One region of the Streptomyces sp. NBC_01474 genome, then DNA from elsewhere that is predicted to be linked to it. Evidence: riboswitches for the same ligand, from Rfam matches in the RefSeq annotation. Region 1 holds a riboswitch; the other holds the start of a gene.
The links. A riboswitch is a leader RNA that binds a small molecule or an ion and turns the genes downstream of it on or off. The one in region 1 is predicted to bind glycine.
Positions count from the first base shown of each region.

Region 1 (7,028 bases):
GCAGCGCGGCGGCGGACCTTGAGGCCGCCGGGCAGGATGCCCTCACGGGACATGCCGCGTGAGACGCAGGCCTGCATGACGCGCCAGATGTCGAGGAGACCGGAGCGGATCTCGTCCTCGGTGCGCCAGGCCTTCTCGTTCTCCAGCATCAGCGCGGAGATGGACAGGCCGGTCTCCTTGGCGAGGCGGAGCAGCTCGTCGCCGGTGCGGAAGGGGTACTTGAGGACCGTGTCGTCGGGGACGATCGGGTTCTCGCCGGCCACGGCATCCTCGTCGACGACGAAGCCGCCGCCCACCGAGTAGTACGTCTTCTCCAGGACGAGGGAGCCCTCGTGGTCGTAGGCGAAGATCGTCATGCCGTTGGCGTGGTACGGGAGCGCCTTGCGGCGGTGCAGGATCAGATCGTCGTCGAAGCTGAACGGGATCTCGTGGACGCCGAGCAGGTTGATCTTCCCGGAGGTCTTGATCGCCTCGACGCGGTCGTCGGCCTTCTCCACGTCGACGGTGCGGGGGGAGTCGCCCTCCAGACCCAGCAGGACCGCCTTGGGGGTGCCGTGTCCGTGTCCGGTGGCGCCGAGGGAGCCGTAGAGCTCCGCCCGTATCGAGGCGGTGTGGGCCAGCAGGCCCTCGTTCTTCAGGCGGCGCGCGAACATGCGGGCCGCCCGCATCGGGCCGACCGTGTGGGAGCTGGACGGGCCGATGCCGATCGAGAACAGGTCGAAGACCGAGATGGCCACGGGGGAACTCCTAGGTGGGGTTTCGGTGGACGCCGTTGTCCGCCGGGTGGTGCGCAAGGCGTTGCGGAGGGCGGTGCATGGGGCGGGGCACCGCTCTCACTGTCCAGTGTGCGCGGTGCCCCGAAATTTCATACGTACAAATGCGTACGAAACTACTTCAGGCCGGGGTACAGGGGGTACTTGTCGGCGAGAGCGGTGACGCGGGCCTTGAGGGACTCCGCGTCCGTGCCCCCGAAGGGAGCGGGCGCCTTCAGCGCTTCGGCGATGATGTCGGCGACCTCGGTGAAGTCCTCGGCCTGGAAGCCACGGGTGGCCAGGGCCGGGGTGCCGATCCGCAGGCCGGAGGTGACCATCGGCGGGCGCGGGTCGTTCGGGACCGCGTTGCGGTTGACGGTGATGCCGACCTCGTGGAGACGGTCCTCGGCCTGCTGACCGTCGAGCTCGGACTCCCGCAGGTCGACCAGGACCAGGTGCACATCCGTGCCGCCGGACAGCACGTTCACGCCCGCGGCGCGCGCGTCGTCCGAGGTCAGACGGGCGGCGAGGATCTGGGCGCCCTCGATGGTGCGCTGCTGGCGCTCCTTGAAGTCCTCGCTCGCGGCGACCTTGAAGGAGACGGCCTTGGCGGCGATCACGTGCTCCAGGGGGCCGCCCTGGAAGCCGGGGAAGACGGAGGAGTTCAGCTTCTTCGCGAAGTCCTTCTTCGCGAGGATGATCCCGCCGCGCGGCCCGCCGAGCGTCTTGTGCGTGGTGGAGGTGACCACGTCGGCGTACTCGACCGGGTTGGGGTGCAGCCCGGCCGCGACGAGGCCGGCGAAGTGGGCCATGTCGACCCACAGGAAGGCGCCCGTCTCGTCCGCGATGCGGCGGAACGCGGCGAAGTCCAGCTGGCGCGGGTAGGCGGACCAGCCCGCGATGATGACCTTGGGGCGGTGCTCCTTGGCGAGGCGCTCGACCTCGGCCATGTCCACCAGGCCGGCCTCGTCGACGTGGTAGGCCACGACGTCGAACTGCTTGCCGGAGAAGTTCAGGCGCATGCCGTGCGTGAGGTGACCGCCGTGCGCCAGGTCCAGGCCCAGGATCGTGTCGCCGGGCTTGGCGAGCGCGAAGAGGGCGGCCTGGTTGGCGGAGGCGCCGGAGTGGGGCTGGACGTTGGCGTACTCGGCGCCGAAGAGGTCCTTGACCCGGTCGATGGCGATCTGCTCGGTGACGTCGACGTGCTCGCAGCCGCCGTAGTAGCGCCGGCCGGGGTAGCCCTCGGCGTACTTGTTGGTCAGGACCGAACCCTGCGCCTCCATGACGGCGACCGGAGCGAAGTTCTCCGACGCGATCATCTCGAGGGTGGACTGCTGACGGTGCAGCTCGGCGTCGACCGCGGCGGCGACGTCCGGGTCGAGCTCGTGCAGGGGGGTGTTCATGAGCGACATGGTCGTGGTGTCCCTAGTTGCCGGAGCCGGAGAACGCGTCGTACTCGTCCGCGGAGAGCAGGTCCTTCGGCTCATCCGAGATGCGGACCTTGAACAGCCAGCCGCCCTCGAACGGGGCGGAGTTCACCAGTGCCGGGTCGTCCACGACGTCCTGGTTCGCCTCGACGACCTCGCCGGTGACCGGGGAGTACAGGTCGCTGACGGACTTGGTCGACTCGAGTTCGCCGCAGGTCTCGCCCGCGGTCACCGTGTCACCGACCTCGGGGAGCTGGGCGTAGACGACATCGCCGAGCGCGTTGGCCGCGAACTCGGTGATGCCGACCGTCGAGACGCCGTCCTCGGCGCCCGACAGCCACTCGTGCTCCTTGCTGTAGCGCAGCTGCTGGGGGTTGCTCATGATCTGAATTCTCCTGTACGCGAATGGGTGCTGCGGAACGAGAGGGGTGTGCGCTGGGTTACTTCCGGCGGCCCCTGAGAGGACTGGTCGGGCTACTTCTGGCGCTTGTAGAACGGCAGCGCCACGACCTCGTACGGCTCGTGGGCGCCGCGGATGTCCACGCCGACGCCCTCGGTGCCGGGGGCGGCGTGCGCCGCGTCGACGTAGGCGATGGCGATCGGCTTGCCGAGCGTGGGGGAGGGGGCGCCGGAGGTGACCTCGCCGATCACCTGGCCGCCGGCGACCACGGACATCCCGGCGCGCGGCACCCGGCGGCCCTCGGCGATCAGGCCGACGAGCTTGCGCGGCGGGGCGGTCTCGGCGCGCTCGGCGGCGGCCTCGAGCGCCTCGCGGCCCACGAAGCGGCCCTCGTTGCCCGTCTTCTCGAACTTCACGACGCGGCCGAGACCGGCGTCGAACGGGGTCAGCGCCGTCGTCAGCTCGTGCCCGTACAGCGGCATGCCGGCCTCCAGGCGCAGCGTGTCGCGGCAGGAGAGGCCGGCGGGGACGAGCCCGACCGGCGCGCCGGCGTCGGTCAGCGCCTGCCACAGCTTCTCGGCGTGCTCCGGGGCGACGAACAGCTCGAAGCCGTCCTCGCCGGTGTAGCCGGTGCGGGCGATGAGGGCCGGGACGCCGGCGACGGTGCCGGGCAGGCCCGCGTAGTACTTGAGACCGTCCAGGTCGGCGTCCGTGAGGGACTTCAGGATGCCGGGGGACTCGGGGCCCTGCACGGCGATCAGCGAGTAGGCGTCGCGGTCGTCGCGGACCTCGGCGTCGAAGCCGGCGGCGCGCTCGGTGATCGTGTCGAGCACGATCTGCGCGTTGCCCGCGTTGGCGACGACCATGTACTGAACAGGGCCGGCCTCCTGCTCGCCCAGGCGGTAGACGATCAGGTCGTCGACGATCCCGCCGTCCTCCTGGCAGATCATGGTGTAGCGGGCGCGTCCGGGGCCGATCGTGGACATGTTGCCGACGAGGGCGTAGTCGAGGAGGTCGACGGCCTGCGGCCCGGTGACGGTGATCTCGCCCATGTGCGACAGGTCGAAGAGGCCCGCCTTGGTGCGGACCGCGATGTGCTCGTCGCGCTCGCTGCCGTACCGCAGCGGCATGTCCCAGCCCGCGAAGTCGGTCATCGTCGCGCCCAGCGAGCGGTGCAGGGCGTCGAGGGCGGTCTTACGGGGGGCGTTGCTCATGAGTGGTGCTCCAGGATCCCAGGCATGACAGACGAGGGCGATGGTCTTCCTCCCCATCTGTCATCGGAACCTGAGAGGTTCGCCGGCGCCACACGTACGGGTGGTCGCGGCTTGCACCTTGGGTGGAGCGGCCCAGGGCCGCCCGCTTTTCAGATATGCCTCGCCCGCGCGGTACGGGGCCTGAGAGATTCAAGGGAGGAACTTGCTCCTTCGGCGCCCCCGGGGACGCGTAGGCGTCCGGGGAGCTCTCCCGCGCGGATTCAAGCGGCCGGTATGCAGTTGGTCGTGCTCTTGGCGCGCACATCATTGCATGCCGACCGCACGGGGAAACCACTTGTACGGCATTACCATCTCTTTACACTTGACGGGCAAGGGTGGCGTGACCGGAGCGGGGAGGACGATCACGGTGCGCAAGGCAGCGGCGGGTGCGTACGCGGCGGCAGGGGTCGGACAGCGAGCGATGCCCCGCCCGAGGTCGGTGACGGGGCGGGGTCCGGTCGTCAGGGATCTGCGCGGCAGAGGCGGCCGTACGCCGAGGCGCCTCGGCTTCGCGCGGGGTGACCTGATCGTGGTCTCGGGGCTCCCGGGCAGCGGCAAGTCCACGCTGATGAGCCGCGTGGTCGGCGGCGGGGGAGCCGTGCGCATCGACTCGCAGGACGCCCGTGACCGCTGGGCGGCCCGGCTGCCCCGGCTCCTCCCGTACGCCGTGTACCGCCCGCTCGTGCGGCTCGCGCACTTCGCCGGGCTGCGGCGGGCCCTGCGCTCGGGAGGCAGCGTCGTCCTGCACGACTGCGGCACGCAGGCCTGGGTGCGGCGCTGGCTGGCCAGGGAAGCCGGGCGGCGGGGCGCGGACCTGCATCTGATGCTGCTCGACGTCGACGCGGACACGGCGCTCGCGGGCCAGCGGGACCGCGGCCGCGGGGTCTCGCGCTACGCGTTCGCCCGGCACCGCCGCGCGGTCGCGGGTCTGGTGGAGTCGGCCGAGCGTGGTGACCTGCCGTGGGGCTGCGCGTCCGCGGTGCTGCTCGACCGGGACGCGACCGATGTGCTGAACGGGATCGCGTTCGAGGGCGGCTGACATCCCGCGACCGCCTGTGAGTGTGCGGATGCGGACGGTGTCGTGTCATCCGCACACGCTAGGGTTCGGCCGCAGACAGAGCGGTTCCAGAGCGGGTGGTAGGCACATGGACATTCCGGCGCAGGCTCATGCACATCCGTACGGCGGGTGGCCGGCCAACGAGCTGGAGGAGGCGCTAGCCGCCTCCCTCGGGGTCGACTCGGCGGGCGGCCGGATCGTCGAGGTCCTCGGACGCAGTCAGGTGTGGATACCGCTGCCCCAGGGCGGCGGGCCCGGCAGTCCGAACCTCGACCTGCCGACGCTGGAGATCGAGGGCCAGGCCTATGTGCCCGTCTTCAGCTCGGAGGAGCAGTTCCTCGCGGTCGTGGGCGACCGGATGGGCTGCACGGTCGCGCCGGCCGTCGAGTTCGCGCGCGGGCTGCCCCCGCAGGTCGGCATCGCGGTGAACCCGGACGGCGCCGTCGGCGTCCCGCTGCCCCCGCCCGCCGTCGCCGAGCTGTGCAGGTCCGGCCGTACGCCGCTGGACGGCCCCGCCACGGGCGGCCGGGTCAGCCTCTACGAGCCCGACTGGCAGAACGACCCGGTCGACTTCCTGGCCGCCGTGCGCGAGGAGTTCGAGGCGTCCGGCGTCGTCCTCACCGCCCGCCGCTGCCTCGCCAGCGTCGAGGGCGGCGACCCCGTCCTCTTCGTCGGCGTCGAGCTGTCGCAGTGGGAGGGGCCCGCGCGCAACCTGCCCATGGACGCCCTGGGCCGCGCTCTGGGCCGGGTCCCGGCGCCCTGGCCGGTGAACCTCGTCCTGCTCGACATCACCCAGGACCCGGTCGGTGACTGGATGCGAGCCACGCTGCGGCCGTTCTACACGCAGGGTCACTGAAAGCCCGGCGCCGGTCCCCGTTCGGGAGAACACGGGAAAGAGGTCGACCGCGCGTACGTCAAGTCGATGTCAGGATCGCCGCTTAAGCTGGTTTCATGACCTGTCTGGGCGGTCCCGCCGCGGGGAGCGGGTCGAAATCGTCGGGTACGTCACGAAGGGGCGGTTACGGGTGAGTGCGTCGGGCACGGCCGCGGCCGGTCAGGTCGAGCACATGCTGCGCCAGGTGACGCCGGGGCGTTACGACGCCTACGAGGCGCTGCTCAACGCGCTCGCGGACCCCGGCGCCGGTCAGGTGTGGATGCTGCTCTGGCACGGCCAGGCCGGATCCCCCGACGCGCAGTACGGGAACATGGAGGTCGACGGCTCCTCGTACGCCCCCTGTGTCACCTCCGCCCAGGAGCTGTCCGCCTCCGGCTGGAGCCGCGCCTACGAGGTCGTCGGCGGCGTCGACGCGGCCCGCACGCTCTACCCCGACCACTACGGCCTCTGGCTCAACCCGCACGCGCCCGGCGGCGGCGTCGGCATCCCGTGGCTCGACCTGCGCCGGATCGCGGGCGGCCTCGACCGCCAGCCCGCCGGGCCCCTGCGGCTGACCGACCCCGCCATCGAAATCCCCCAGTTCTACGCCCTGCTGACGCAGAACGCCCATCGCACCACCGCGATCCGCTCGCTGCGCCGCGCCTGGGTCCAGCCGACGCTCGGCGCGCCCTATCTGGCGATCGGCCTCGATGTGTACGACACGTCGCCGGTGTCCGTGGACGCGGTGCGCGCGATGATGCAGCAGTCGGTCGTCGCCGTGCCCGACGGGCTGCCCGTCTCCACGGTCGCGATGTCCGACGAGCACGACCCCGTCGCCATGTGGCTGCGCGCCAACGCCCGCCCGTTCTACGACCGCGAGGCCCACGCGGCCCCGCCCGCGCCCGCCCCCGTCGCGGGGTACGGATACCCGCCGCCGCACGGGACGTACTGAACTGTTCGGTCTTCAAGTGACATTACGGAACGCTTGGTTGAACGTAAATGAACCGCCCCGCCGCAGTTCACGTGAAGACCAGGTGAGAGCGCTTAAGTAATGCCCTGACCAGGTTTCGAGCACGCTGGTGGAGACCCGCAACTCGCGATCATCGCTGTATAGTCACATCGATTCGGTGGCCGACAGGGGCGGATGGGACGCCTGCGTCCGGTCCACTCCTTAGGGGGGAGCCGTCGTGACAGCAGAAACAACAGCGAGTTACCGAATTCTCGGCCCACTCGAAGTCATCGGCGGCGATCTGCGGGAATGCCGC
Region 1 is NZ_CP109449.1:4,110,614-4,117,641, reverse strand. It holds gene OG758_RS18795 (L-serine ammonia-lyase) at 1-737, opposite strand, end outside; gene glyA (serine hydroxymethyltransferase) at 890-2,164, opposite strand; gene gcvH (glycine cleavage system protein GcvH) at 2,178-2,561, opposite strand; gene gcvT (glycine cleavage system aminomethyltransferase GcvT) at 2,654-3,793, opposite strand; glycine riboswitch at 3,841-3,952, opposite strand; glycine riboswitch at 3,953-4,056, opposite strand; gene OG758_RS18775 (AAA family ATPase) at 4,254-4,871, shown strand; gene OG758_RS18770 (enhanced serine sensitivity protein SseB) at 4,978-5,745, shown strand; gene OG758_RS18765 (enhanced serine sensitivity protein SseB C-terminal domain-containing protein) at 5,915-6,715, shown strand; gene OG758_RS18760 (AfsR/SARP family transcriptional regulator) at 6,951-7,028, shown strand, end outside.

Region 2 (7,028 bases), 4.3 Mb from region 1:
ACCACTATTTGCCGCTGAAGGTCATCAAGGAGCAGCTCGACGCCCTGGAGCGGGGAGAAGCGATCACGCTGCCCTCTCCGGGTCTGTCGGGCGACGGCGAGGACGGCAGGGCCCCGGAGGGCGGCGAAGGGCCGACAGTGGCCCGTGTGGGCCGTGACGAGCTGCTTGCCGCCGCCGGCATCGGGTCTCCCGAGCTCGACGAGTGGGAGTCGTACGGCCTCATTGCGCCCCTGCCCGACGGCGGATACGACGCTGAGGCGGTCACCGTCGCCGAGCTGGTCATGGAACTGGGCCGCTTCGGGATCGAGCCGCGGCATCTGCGGGCGATGAAGGCCGCTGCCGATCGGGAGGCCGGTCTGGTCGAGCAGGTCGTCGCGCCGCTGCGACGGCACCGCAATCCCCAGACCAGGGCGCATGCGCAGGCCCGCGCGAAGGAGCTGGCGGGGCTGACGGTGAAGCTTCACGGCGCGCTTGTGCAGACCGCGCTCGGCGTGCGTCTGCCCTGATCCGAGGGGTGCTCGCGCGGTGTGCGTCCGGCGATCGACGGGTGCCCGACTACCCAAACCTGCCGGGCACGTCCTAGGGTTGCTGTGTGAACGAGCTCGACGTCGTAGGTGTCCGGGTCGAAATGCCCTCCAACCAACCGATCGTGCTCCTGCGTGAAGTGGGAGGCGACCGCTACCTCCCCATCTGGATCGGACCGGGGGAGGCGACGGCCATCGCCTTCGCACAGCAGGGCATGGCCCCCGCACGCCCGCTGACGCACGACCTTTTCAAGGACGTGCTGGAAGCGGTCGGGCAGGAGCTCACGGAAGTACGCATCACGGACCTGCGCGAAGGCGTCTTCTACGCGGAACTGGTGTTCTCGAGCGGGGTCGAGGTCAGTGCGCGCCCGTCGGACGCCATAGCGCTCGCGCTGCGCACCGGTACGCCGATCTACGGCAGTGACGGTGTGCTCGACGATGCCGGGATCGCGATCCCGGATGAGCAGGAGGACGAGGTGGAGAAGTTCCGCGAGTTCCTCGACCAGATCTCGCCCGAGGATTTCGGGACCAACAGTCAGTGACGCGAGCGGCCGTCGTCAGGCGGCCGCTGCCGCGCCGGGGGCCCGGCCGGACCATTCGGCTAGCCTTTCCCCGCGGTGAGGTACGGGAAACCACTCGTAGGGTGATTATCACTCGGCGTGCCGAGTGTGGCGATCGTTGACGCACCCCTGGTGACTGCCTACCGTCGAGAAGGCAGGTCAAAGAGGAGGTCGGCGTGAGAAGCAGCGGCGACGGTACGGCTGGGGGCGGCGGACACAGTCCGGCGGAGAGCGGCCCGTACTCGCTTCACGGCCACGCGGCCGATCACATTCCGCGTCGGCCGACGGTGTTGCCGGTGGTCGCTCAGAGAGATGACGACGCGACGCCCGAGCAGGTCGGATACCGGGGACCCACCGCGTGCGCGGCGGCCGGTATCACGTATCGGCAACTGGACTACTGGGCGAGGACCGGACTGGTCGAGCCGAGTGTGCGCCCGGCCCACGGGTCGGGGACCCAGCGGCTCTACAGCTTCCGGGACGTCGTCGTCCTGAAGATCGTGAAGCGGTTCCTGGACACCGGTGTCTCACTGCAGAACATCCGCACCACGGTGCAGCATCTGCGGGAGCGCGGCTTCAGCGATCTGGAGCGGCTGACCCTCATGAGCGACGGCGCCACGGTCTACGAGTGCAGCTCCCCTGCGGAGGTCCACGATCTGCTCCAGGGCGGTCAGGGAATCTTCGGTATCGCTGTCGGTGTGGTGTGGCGGGACGTCGAGAGCGCGCTGTCGCAGCTGCACGGGGAGCGCATCGACACCGGCGAGACGCTCCTCGGGAACAACCCGGCGGACGAGCTGGCGAGACGGCGCCACCGCGCGGTGTGAGCGGGGCCGATGCGTCAGCCGGGGCATTGTCAGTGCCGTAGGGCAGCATCGGACATGTGAGAACCGCGCCCACGATCCTGCATCTCGACATGGATGCCTTCTACGCCTCGGCGGAGCAGGCGTCGAAGCCGAGTCTGCGCGGGAAAGCCGTGGTCGTGGGCGGGATCGGGCCTCGTGGGGTGGTGGCCACCGCCTCGTACGAGGCCCGGGTGTTCGGGGTGCACTCGGCGATGCCGATAGGCCAGGCGCGCAGGCTCGCGCCCAATGCCGCGTATCTCGCGCCGCGCTTTCGGCTGTACCGGGAGGTCAGTGAGCAGGTGATGGGCCTGCTGCGGGAGTTGTCGCCGCTCGTGGAGCCGCTGAGCCTCGATGAGGCGTTCGTCGATCTGGAGGCCGGTGAGGCGGCCTGGGACGCCGCGTCGGCGCGGCTCGTCGGAGAGCGGCTGCGGGACGAGATCAAAGCCGTGACCGGCCTGACCGGGTCGGTGGGACTCGCGGCGTCGAAGATGCTGGCGAAGATCGCCTCCGAGGAGGCGAAGCCGGACGGTCTGATGCTGATCGTGCCCGGCACCGAGCGCGCCATGCTCGGGCCGATGTCGGTGCGCACGCTGCCCGGCGTGGGGCCGGCGACCGGGGACCATCTGAGACGTGCCGGGATCACCACGGTCGAGGAGATCGCCGAGGCGGGCGAGGACGAGCTCGTGCGGCTGCTGGGGAAGTCGCACGGGGCGTCGCTGTACGCCATGGCCCTCGCGCACGACGACCGGCCCGTGGTGGCCGAGCGTGACGCCAAGTCGGTGTCGGTCGAGGACACGTACGACGTGGACATCCATGACCGGGTGCGGGTGCGGACCGAGGTGCAGCGACTTGCGGAGCGGTGCGTGCAGCGGTTGCGGGGGGCGGAGCGGTCCGGGCGGACCGTGGTCCTCAAGGTGCGGCGCTACGACTTCTCCACGCTGACGAGATCCGAGACGCTGCGCGGGCCCACCGACGACTCCGCAGTGGTGCGGGAGGCGGCCGCTCGGCTCCTGGAGTCCGTGGATACGACGGGCGGGGTGCGACTGCTCGGCGTGGGGGTGACAGGCCTGGCCGACTACACGCAGGAGGACCTGTTCGCGCAGGCGCGCGCGCAGGCCGAGGCCGACGCACACGCGGCCGACGGGGAGCGTGAGGGCGAGGCGGAAGGGGCGGCTGGTGCTGGGGACGAGGGGCAGGCGGCTGCCGGAGAGGTCGTCGAGGCCGCGGACCGGCGCTGGGTGGCCGGGCATGACGTGCGGCACGAGCAGTTCGGGCACGGGTGGGTGCAGGGCAGCGGGCTCGGGCGGGTGACCGTGCGCTTCGAGACGCCGTACTCGGAACCGGGGCGGGTGCGCACGTTCCGGACCGATGACCCCGCGCTCGTAGGAGCAGAGCCGCTGCCGCTGGTGGAGGGCGGGGCCGGGCGCTGTGCGGCGCGGGAGCCGGATGCCGGGTCAGGTGTCGTCTGACGGAGGGCGGGCGATCTTGCCGAAGTCGCGGTCCTTGGGGGGCACGGGGTCGTCCGGGGCCGAGATGTCGAGACCGTAGTGGTGGTAGAGCTGGAGCTCCTGTTCGGGGGAGAGGTGACGGCCGACGCCGAAGTCGGGGGCGTCCCTGATCAGGGAGCGTTCGAAGGGGATGCGCAGGGTGCCCTCCACGAGCTCGCTCGGCTCCAGGGGGACGAAGGCGTCCCGGCTGAAGAGGCCTGTGCGTATCGCCGCCCACTCGGGGACGCCGGTCGCGTCGTCGAGGTAGACCTCGTCGACGGTCCCGATCTTGGCCCCGTTGCGGTCGAACGCCTTGCGGCCGATCAGGTTGCGCGGATCGACATCGGTCTGCACGGGGCCCTCCAGCTGCTCGCAACTCATCCGTAAGCACTACCAAAGTGCACATTGGGGAAGGCGGCCACTCGAGGTCGGGGGTGTTGTTGCCGCTGGTAGGCTGGCGATGGCTGCCGACCCCGTGCGGGAGAGTCCTCCGGATGACACCGGAGGCGCCGAAGGAGCAACTCCTCCCCGGAATCTCTCAGGCCCCTGTACCGCACGGACGAGGTCACTCTGGAAAGCAGGGCGGGCGTTCAGGCCTCCGCTCTCACCGACGGTGAAAGTCGTCATGCCCCTCGTGATGGGGGTGTGCCGGTGAAACTCTCAGGTTGAGATGACAGAGGGGGAGGCCGTCCGGGCACCCGCGCCGTGGTGCCCCTCGCAGGTCGCAATGACCAGGAGGCCTCCGCAATGACCGCCAACCGTATTCCGCTCTCCCATCTGGAGCAGGGAATCCCCTTCGAGCAGCGCCATATCGGTCCGGATGAAGCAGCGCAGGCCAAGATGCTCGCGCAGGTCGGGTACGGCTCGCTCGACGAGCTGACGGCGGCCGCGGTCCCGGACGTGATCAAGAGCGCCGAGGCGCTCGATCTTCCCGGGGCCCGCACCGAGGCCGAGGTGCTCGCAGAGCTCCGCTCCCTCGCCGACCGCAACCAGGTCCTCGACTCGATGGTCGGACTGGGCTACTACGGCACGTTCACGCCGCCCGTCATTCTGCGCAACGTCATGGAGAACCCGTCCTGGTACACGGCGTACACGCCCTACCAGCCGGAGATTTCGCAGGGCCGGCTCGAGGCGCTGCTCAACTTCCAGACGATGGTCGCCGAGCTCACCGGCCTGCCCACCTCGGGCGCCTCGCTGCTCGACGAGGGCACGGCCGCGGCCGAGGCCATGGCGCTGTCCCGGCGCATGGGCAAGGTCAAGAACGGCGCCTTCGTGGTCGACGCGGACGCGCTGCCGCAGACCATCGCCGTCATCCAGACGCGTGCCGAGCCGACCGGTGTCGAGGTCGTCGTCGCGGACCTGTCCGAGGGCATCCCGGCCGAGGTCGCCGAGCGCGGTGTCGTCGGCGTCCTGATCCAGTACCCGGGCGCCTCCGGTGCCGTCCGCGACATCAAGCCCGTCATCGAGCAGGCCCACGAGCTGGGCGCCGTCGTCACGGTCGCCGCCGATCTGCTCGCCCTCACGCTGCTGACCTCGCCCGGTGAGCTCGGCGCCGACATCGCCGTCGGTACGACCCAGCGCTTCGGCGTCCCCATGGGCTTCGGTGGTCCGCACGCCGGCTACATGGCCGTCCGCGAGAAGTTCGCGCGCAGCCTGCCCGGCCGCCTCGTGGGCGTCTCCGTCGACGCCGACGGCAACAAGGCGTACCGCCTCGCGCTGCAGACCCGTGAGCAGCACATCCGGCGCGAGAAGGCCACCAGCAACATCTGCACCGCTCAGGTGCTGCTCGCCGTCATGGCCGGCATGTACGCCGTCTACCACGGGCCCGACGGCCTCAAGGGCATCGCGCGGCGCACGCACCGGTTCGCGACGCTGCTCGCCGAGGGCCTCAAGGCCGGCGGCGTGGAGGTCGTGCACGGCGCGTACTTCGACACCCTGACCGTGAAGGCCGCGGGCCGGGCCGCCGACGTCGTGAGCGCCGCGCGCGAAGGTGGCGTCAACCTCCACCTCGTGGACGCCGACCATGTGTCGATCTCGTGCGACGAGACCACGACGCGTACCCAACTGGGCGCCGTCTGGACCGCGTTCGGTGTCGAGGCCGATGTCGACGCGCTCGACGCGGCGGCCGTGGACACGCTGCCCGCGGGCCTCCTGCGCGGCGACGACTACCTGACGCACCCCGTGTTCCACGCGCACCGCTCCGAGACCTCGATGCTGCGCTACCTGCGCAAGCTGGCCGACCGTGACTACGCGCTCGACCGCGGCATGATCCCGCTGGGCTCCTGCACGATGAAGCTCAACGCGACGACGGAGATGGAGCCGGTCACCTGGCCCGAGTTCGGCCAGCTGCACCCCTTCGCGCCCGCCGAGCAGGCGCAGGGCTACCTCACGCTCATCCGTGAGCTGGAGGAGCGCCTCGCGGAGGTCACCGGCTACGACAACGTGTCGCTCCAGCCGAACGCCGGTTCGCAGGGCGAGCTGGCCGGTCTGCTCGCCGTCCGCGGCTACCACCGCGCGAACGGCGACGACCAGCGCACCGTCTGCCTCATCCCGTCGTCCGCGCACGGCACGAACGCCGCGAGCGCCGTGATGGCCGGTATGAAGGTCGTCGTCGTGAAGACGGCCGACGACGGCGAGATCGACGTCGCGGACCTCCGCGCCAAGATCGAGCAGTACGCCGACGAGCTCTCCGTCCTGATGATCACCTACCCGTCCACGCACGGTGTGTTCGAGGAGCACGTCGCCGACATCTGCGCGCAGGTGCACGACGCCGGCGGTCAGGTGTACGTCGACGGCGCCAACCTGAACGCCCTGGTGGGCCTCGCCAAGCCGGGCCACTTCGGGGGCGACGTCTCCCACCTCAACCTGCACAAGACGTTCTGCATCCCGCACGGCGGCGGCGGCCCCGGCGTCGGCCCGGTCGGCGTCCGCGCGCACCTCGCGCCGTACCTGCCCAACCACCCGATGCAGCCCGCCGCCGGACCCGAGACCGGCGTCGGCCCGATCTCGGCGGCGCCGTGGGGCTCCGCGGGCATACTGCCGATCTCGTGGGCGTACGTGCGTCTCATGGGCGGCGAGGGCCTCAAGCGGGCCACGCAGGTCGCGGTGCTCAGCGCCAACTACATCGCCAAGCGGCTCGAGCCGCACTTCCCGGTGCTGTACACGGGTCCCGCCGGCCTGGTCGCGCACGAGTGCATCATCGATCTGCGCCCGATCTCGAAGGCGACCGGCGTCAGCGTCGACGACATCGCCAAGCGGCTCATCGACTACGGGTTCCACGCGCCGACCATGTCGTTCCCGGTTGCCGGGACGCTGATGATCGAGCCGACCGAGAGCGAGGACCTGACCGAGCTCGACCGGTTCTGCGAGGCGATGATCGCCATTCGCGGAGAGATCGAAAAGGTGGGTTCGGGCCGGTGGCCCGCCGAGGACAACCCGCTGCGCAACGCGCCGCACACCGCGGCCGCGCTCGGCGGCGAGTGGGAGCACGCGTACAGCCGCGAGGAGGCCGTCTTCCCCGCCGGTGTCGTGGCCGCCGACAAGTACTGGCCGCCGGTCCGCCGCATCGACCAGGCGTACGGCGACCGGAATCTCGTCTGCTCGTGCCCGCCCATGGAC
Region 2 is NZ_CP109449.1:8,414,362-8,421,389, forward strand. It holds gene ftsR (transcriptional regulator FtsR) at 1-506, shown strand, start outside; gene OG758_RS38395 (bifunctional nuclease family protein) at 593-1,066, shown strand; gene OG758_RS38400 (MerR family transcriptional regulator) at 1,261-1,905, shown strand; gene OG758_RS38405 (DNA polymerase IV) at 1,962-3,392, shown strand; gene OG758_RS38410 (PRC-barrel domain-containing protein) at 3,378-3,764, opposite strand; glycine riboswitch at 3,879-3,974, shown strand; gene gcvP (aminomethyl-transferring glycine dehydrogenase) at 4,158-7,028, shown strand, end outside.
Region 2: linked by a shared signal. The riboswitch ahead of gcvP (aminomethyl-transferring glycine dehydrogenase) and the one ahead of gcvT (glycine cleavage system aminomethyltransferase GcvT) in region 1 are both predicted to bind glycine.